Regions from separate parts of the Rhizobium sp. 2YAF20 genome, predicted to be linked through region 3. Evidence: predicted binding sites of a transcription regulator. Region 3 holds the regulator's gene; each other region holds the start of a gene.
What was found. The regulator LexA, encoded in region 3, represses DNA repair genes until DNA is damaged. The targets are predictions, from matches to a motif close to TGTTCNNNNTGTGTTCNG.

Region 1 (2,268 bases), on a different contig from region 3:
CTTCAAGCTTCGGGAATGCCGACCTGGATCTTGTTCTTGAGCTGGAACCAGACGCCATCCTGTTGCCCAAGGTCGATGAACCGCAGGATATCATGGCCATCAGCGACAGGCTAGCAGACGCCGATGCGCCGGAAAATTTACGCATCTGGGCAATGATTGAAACGCCGCGCGGTATCCTCAATGCTGCAGCGATTGCCGAGGCCGGGCGCACGGCAGGCTCCAGGCTCGATTGCTTCGTCGTCGGACTGAACGATCTGCGCAAGGAAACGGGTGTGCTGCCGCAACCGGGGCGAACCTATCTCGTCCCATGGCTGATGCAGGTGGTGCTGGCGGTTCGCGCCTACGGGCTGGATGCGATTGATAGCGTTTTTAATGATTTCAAGGATATGGGCTCTCTGGAGAGCGAGTGTTCCCAGGGACGTGCCATGGGCTTTGACGGCAAGATGCTGATCCATCCGAACCAGATCGAATGTGCCAATTATTGTTTCGGGCCCAATGGCGAGGCCATCACCGAAGCGGAAGCGATTATCGCAGCTTTTGCCGATCCTGCGTCGGAGGGGCTCAATGTCGTCAATCTTGGTGGTCGAATGGTCGAAAGGCTCCATCTTGTCCAGGCGCAGGGACTGGTTCATAAAGCCCGCCTGATTGCAGAACGAAAGACGACCCGATGAAACTCTACCGCTTCCTGTCCGGTCCGGACGACGCCTCCTTCTGCCACAAGATCTCCGCCAGCCTCAACAAGGGCTGGACGCTCTATGGCTCGCCGACCTACGCCTTCAATGCGGCAACCGGCGAAATGCAATGCGGCCAGGCGGTGGTCAAGGAAGTCGAGGGCAAGGAGTACGATCCTGAAATGAAGCTTTCCGAGCAGTAGAAAACTGTCGTCCTAGCGGTCGGTGGCTTCTTCGGCACTTTCCTCGATCCGTTCCATGTCGTCGTCGCTAAGCCCAAAATGATGGCCGATCTCGTGGATCAGGACATGGGTGATGATATCGCCGAGCGTTTCCTCATTTTCCGCCCAGTAATCGATGATCGGCCGGCGATAGAGGCGTATGCGGTTGGGCATTTCACCCGTTTCAACGGTGAAGCGTTCGGAAATGCCGCGACCCTCGAATAGGCCCAGCAGGTCGAAGGGGGTTTCAAGGGCCATATCCTCGAAAACCTCGTCATCCGGAAAATCTTCGATCTCGATGATCAGATTGCCGGTGAGCGCACGGAATTCTTCGGGCAGGTGGCCGTAGGCCTCCGTTGCCAGGGATTCGAATGAACTGATCGTCGGCGCATGGCGGTCCCGCCAATCCTCGCTCTGGTCAATGCGGGCCATGATACTTCCTTCCTTTGCGCCCATATAGAGCCTTCGCGGCAAGTTTTCGAGAGCGGAATCAAGCCGAGGAATAAATTCACATAAATAGGCTGTTGACTCTTCTTCGGCACTCTGGAATCTATAAGAACATAACAGGAACATTTTTTATCAGGAGCTAACGTCGTGGCCGAAACAGCCGTGGCGCGGGAAACGCTTTTTGCCCTGCGTGAAACCATTGCCAGATTGGAAGGCAAGCCGGCGCCTGCTTTGGCCGCTGCCGCCCATGAGGCGATGGCGGCGGAGGAAGGAAAGCTAAAGACGGGCCTAAAGCAAAGGCCGCCTCTTCAGACCGGCGTAACCGTTCTTGACGCGGCACTTGAAGGTGGGATTCCACGCGATGCGATGACCGAGATCCGTTCGCTTTCGCTTCGCGATGCCGGTGCTGCTACGGGTTTTGCCCTGGCACTTGCCTCGCGTCTCGGAGAAGGGGAGAAAAATGTATCGGCTGGCCACGAAACGGTGCTTTGGATTGGCGACACGGTGGCGTCGATGGAAGCGGGCCTGCCCTATGCGATCGGCCTTAGGGATTTTGGCCTGGAGCCGCAGGGCTTCCTGCATGCAGCCCCTCGAAAACTTGACGAAGCATTGTGGCTGGCGGAGGCAGCGCTTTCAAGCGCGGTCTTTGTCGTGGTCATTCTGGAGGTGCGCGGCAATCCGGCCCGTTTCGGGCTGACGGAAAGTCGGCGGCTCAGCTTAAGGGCCAAGGCGGCGGGGCGGCCGCTGTTTCTGTTGCGACAGGGGGGAGAGGAAGAGGCGAGCAGCGCTCTCTTTCGCCTGTCTGTCGAACCCGCGCCGGCTGGGGCGCGGTTCCTGCCGGATGGATCGATGCTTGGCGGCAGCATCGGCAACCCGTCCTTTCGCCTTACCCTCGAAAAGAGCCGCAATCCGGCTCCTCTTTCCCTCGT
Region 2 (2,268 bases), on a different contig from region 3:
TCAAATCCGTCCCAATAACACCAGGACGAGGATAATTACGACAACAAGTCCCAGTCCTCCCGACGGGCCGTAGCCCCAACCACTGCTATATCCCCAATTCGGCAGCGCGCCAATCAGCAGCAAAATGAGAATGACAAGCAATATTGTGCCAAGCATGGTCCATTTCCTCCAGCATCCAACCAGCGATATTCGCTGACATTAGAAACTTCTTTCACAGGAAATTGTTCCATGGCCTTTAAGGGCGGCATTCCGTCCCCGCGACAACATCGACCCCGCCCCGCTTTTCCACAGCCATGACATGCATGGAGCCGCAAAGAGGATCTTGTGCAAAGTGAAGGCAAGGTTAAAAATGCCATAAATATAAATGCTTGAGACCAATCGGCCCTCAGCTTGCACGCCGTTGGTTTGCTTTCGACGCAGAAGCGGCATTTCCCTGGCGGCACCTAACGACGGCTCGGCTTTGGTCAGATGCAAGTATGGACGTTGGGCCGGCAGGTTGTCAGAGGTTGGCGCGATAGGATCACAATTCAACCTTGGAATGAATTTATTGAAGATATCCACGATCCTCTATCGAGGCATCGTCTCAATCTCCGATTCATTCCAATTCTGCGGCTCAACCATCCAGAGTCCTGTATGTCGGCGCGAGAATCACACTAGATATGGTGGCACCACCAGATCGACCCGCTGATTTCAAGCCGGCAGCGCCAATTTTCATGCACCTCTCGGCTACGGGCCGCAGCGCTTTGCAGATCGGAATTTTGCGATGTTTTACAAATTGTTAACAGCTACAATCAATTGGTGTCGCATGCTTTTTTGATAAATGATTGTTGCTCGCGCAAGCACGCGGCCGGGCATCCGCCCGATTCAGCATCTGGTGCGATTGCGCCATTTCTGTCCTATATGTAGCGATGAACAAAGCAAGAACTCGTTCGAGTCAGCGATTCGTCGCCGATTCGTTCCCAACGTGTTCTCCGAAGGCCGGACTCGCGCTGGCTGTGCGTCGAATGTACCTTCTGGTTGTGCACAAAGGCCGAGTATATTTCATTTTCGCCGTCCTTTTTTGCCTCAGGTCTTGCCTTTGTCGCATATGCTCGTCATCTGTTGCTCACTTCACGGAGGAGCGCGTTGACGGAAACGCGACCGCGCCTCATCCTTACATGGACATATGACCCTGACTTCGCAGCCCATGATCCTAAGCGGACGCGGCGTGACCGCAGTGCTTGGACCGACCAATACCGGTAAGACGCATTATGCCATCGAGCGCATGGTGGCGCATGGCAATGGCGTTATTGGATTGCCGCTGCGCCTTTTGGCGCGCGAGGTCTATACGCGCGTCGTCGAAAAGGTCGGCGCGCAGAACGTCGCCCTGGTCACTGGCGAGGAGAAGATCTCGCCGCCAAATGCGCGCTACTCCGTCTGCACTGTCGAGGCGATGCCACGGGAGACGAGGGCGTCGTTCGTCGCCATCGACGAGGTGCAGCTCGCCGGCGATCTTGAGCGCGGACATATCTTTACCGATCGCATTCTGCATTTGCGCGGCCGGGACGAGACGCTGCTCTTGGGCGCAGGCACGATGCGGCCGATCCTCGAGCATCTGTTGCCTGGCATTACCGTTGTCGAGCGCCCGCGGCTTTCGCACCTGTTTTATGCCGGCCAGAAGAAAATCACCCGTCTGCCGCAGCGCTCCGTCGTCGTTGCCTTCTCGGCCGATGAGGTCTACGCGATCGCCGAGCTCATTCGCCGCCAACGCGGAGGTGCCGCCGTGGTGCTCGGGGCGCTCAGTCCGCGGACGCGCAACGCCCAGGTTGCGCTCTACCAGGCGGGCGATGTGGAATATCTGGTGGCGACGGACGCCATCGGCATGGGCTTGAACCTTGACGTCGATCACGTCGCCTTTGCCCAAGATCGGAAATTCGACGGCTATCAGTTCCGCCATCTAAATCCCGGAGAACTCGGCCAGGTCGCCGGCCGCGCCGGCCGGCATCTCAGGGACGGCACGTTTGGCGTGACCGGCCAGGTCGATCCGCTTGACGACGATCTGGTGCGCCGGATCGAGGGGCATGAATTCGACAATGTCAAAGTTCTTCAGTGGCGGACCAAGGAGTTCGATTATTCCTCGATCGCCGCCCTGCACTCGAGCCTGGATGCCGTGCCGAAAATTTCCGGTTTGACGCGGGCGTTGCCGGCTGTCGACCAACAAGCCCTGGAGCAGCTGTCGCGCTATCCTGAGATCATCGATCTGGCGACTGGGGCCGAGCGTGTCGAGAA
Region 3 (2,268 bases):
GGTAGCAATTGAGAAAAATTCAATCGATTTTAGTTGAATTCCTCGATTAAAGGTTGCCGATTTCATCGGAAAACGAACTGTCGGATGCGAGGCGTTGAACCCAATCCCGGGCGCCCCCGGATTTCACCTTCAAACAATGGCAAAGGGGGCCCGCGGCGTTTGACGTGCAGCCACCGACAATGCTGCCGACAGACTATAATCTGCCCTTGAATAGACGTAAGCGGGGCTCAAGGCTGACCCTCGACACCGAGCAGCAAAAAGGCGCTGCGACAGGCGATGGAACAGCCTTGATTAAGCCCCCACCGGCAGTTTCGCTTGCCACCGCAAGGACTGGTGCGGCGATGCCGGATAATGGCCAGATGATCGTGACCATCGACGATGGCGCTTATCTCGGCCCCGCCTGCGGCACCGCCGACATCGTCGTTACGCCTATACGAATGCGCCTGGAGCGATTGTCGCTCCGTCGCAGTGATATTCACGGGCGCCGGCTTGACGAGAACCGGTGCGGTCGAGGTGGTCAGTCGGAAAACCCCTCCATCGAAACAGCTTTCCCAACTATACGAAGACCCTGGAACCTATCGCGCCTATGACTGGCGCTCGGGCAAATTTACCACCACTGCTACGTCATCACCGGTCAGTGATAACGGCGGATCAAACCCACAAGCTTCCCCTGAACCTTGACCCGGTCCGGTCCGAAAATTCGTGTTTCATAAGCCGGATTGGCAGCCTCAAGCGCAATCGATGCTCCCTTGCGGCGAAAGCGCTTCAAGGTTGCCTCTTCGTCATCGACAAGTGCAACGATGATATCGCCGGGGCTGGCGGTGGTCGTATTTCGAATAATCACCGTGTCGCCGTCGAAGATACCGGCATCGATCATCGAGTCGCCCTTGACCTCGAGCGCATAGTGCTCTCCAGCGCCAAGCATGTCGGCCGACACAAAGATATCGTGCGTGTTATTCTGGATCGCCGAGATTGGAACACCGGCGGCAATCCGGCCCATCATCGGTACCGAAACGGAATTGCCGCTGTCGTCATTGGCTGCCGGCTTTGCAGGGGCGGGAACAAGCTGAGGCTTGCCAAGGCTGCCCTCGATGACGCTTGGCGAAAAGCCACGTCGCGGCTGCAGACTGGCGCTGTAGGCCTCCGGTAGCTTGATCACTTCGAGCGCGCGTGCCCTGTTCGGCAGTCGGCGAATGAAGCCGCGCTCCTCAAGCGCGGTGATCAGCCGGTGAATTCCCGATTTCGATGCAAGGTCCAATGCATCTTTCATCTCGTCGAAGGAGGGCGGTACGCCGGATTCCTTCATGCGCTCATGGATAAAAAGAAGCAGTTCCTGCTGTTTGCGCGTCAACATATCGCCGAACCCCAAATGTGAAACAAATACAGAACAGACACTATATGTTCCATATGTGTTCCGCAAGGCTTTAAATTCTGGTGAAGGCCAGGCAAGGACATCCGAGATTTTCGATCCGAAACTATGCGGCCGGGTGTCGCGGACGGTTCCCGATTGTGATCGTCCGTTCGCGTTCCAGCATTTTCGGCTTGAAACCGACTAAGGAAAGGAGCAAACCGGGCGCCGCAGAGAGGAGAGCGCGATGGTCGCAATACATCCGGTTGATCACCTCGTGTTGCCGACTGTCAACATCGGTTTGGCGGGTGAGCGGCTGGGCAAACTCGGCTTCACCGTAGCGCCGGACGCACGCCATCCGTTCGGCACGGAGAATGCGTGCGTTTTCTTTACAGACGGGACCTATCTGGAGCCGCTGGCCGTTGCCAGTCGCGAGGAATGCGAAACGGCGGCGCACGAGGGCAATGTATTCACTGCCCGCGATCAGGCGTTCCGCTTCCGTGTCGGCGAGGATGGTTTCTCGGCCGTGGTATTTGCAACGAACGACGCCAAGGCCGACGATGCGCGCTTCCGTCAAAAAGCCATATCCGCCGGCAGGATGTTGCAATTTGCGCGCCCGGTTCGCATGCCGGACGGATCCGAATCGACGGCGGGTTTCAGTCTCGCCTTTGCCGCAGATTTGCGGGCGCCCGACTTTTTCGCCTTTTGCTGCGAGCGCACCAATCCCTTGCCTGCCGATCGCGGAGCGCTCGAGCGCCATGTGAACGGTGTTGTCGGTATCGCGGAAGTGGTGTTGTCGACCTCGCGGCCGTCAGCCTATCGCAATTTTTTGGGGCTCGCCGCCGGCGGAGCCGATATTGTCGACTTTTCCTTCGGCATCAACGTCAAGACCCCGAATGTTCGGATCGGCGTGATCAACT

Region 1: a site for LexA is predicted at 1,447-1,464, ahead of AB4Z52_RS04675 (ImuA family protein). Genes of this name have one in related genera too.
Region 2: a site for LexA is predicted at 955-972, ahead of AB4Z52_RS05035 (helicase-related protein). Genes of this name have one in related genera too.

What each region holds. Positions count from the first base shown of each region.
Region 1 is NZ_JBFRFF010000002.1:112,417-114,684, forward strand. Features, by position in the region: gene AB4Z52_RS04660 (HpcH/HpaI aldolase/citrate lyase family protein) at 1-671, shown strand, start outside; gene AB4Z52_RS04665 (DUF1737 domain-containing protein) at 668-874, shown strand; gene AB4Z52_RS04670 (metallopeptidase family protein) at 887-1,324, opposite strand; gene AB4Z52_RS04675 (ImuA family protein) at 1,487-2,268, shown strand, end outside.
Region 2 is NZ_JBFRFF010000002.1:193,553-195,820, forward strand. Features, by position in the region: gene AB4Z52_RS05025 (DUF3309 family protein) at 1-156, opposite strand; gene AB4Z52_RS05030 (hypothetical protein) at 199-561, opposite strand; gene AB4Z52_RS05035 (helicase-related protein) at 1,166-2,268, shown strand, end outside.
Region 3 is NZ_JBFRFF010000006.1:139,719-141,986, forward strand. Features, by position in the region: gene lexA (transcriptional repressor LexA) at 635-1,354, opposite strand; gene AB4Z52_RS11255 (VOC family protein) at 1,596-2,268, shown strand, end outside.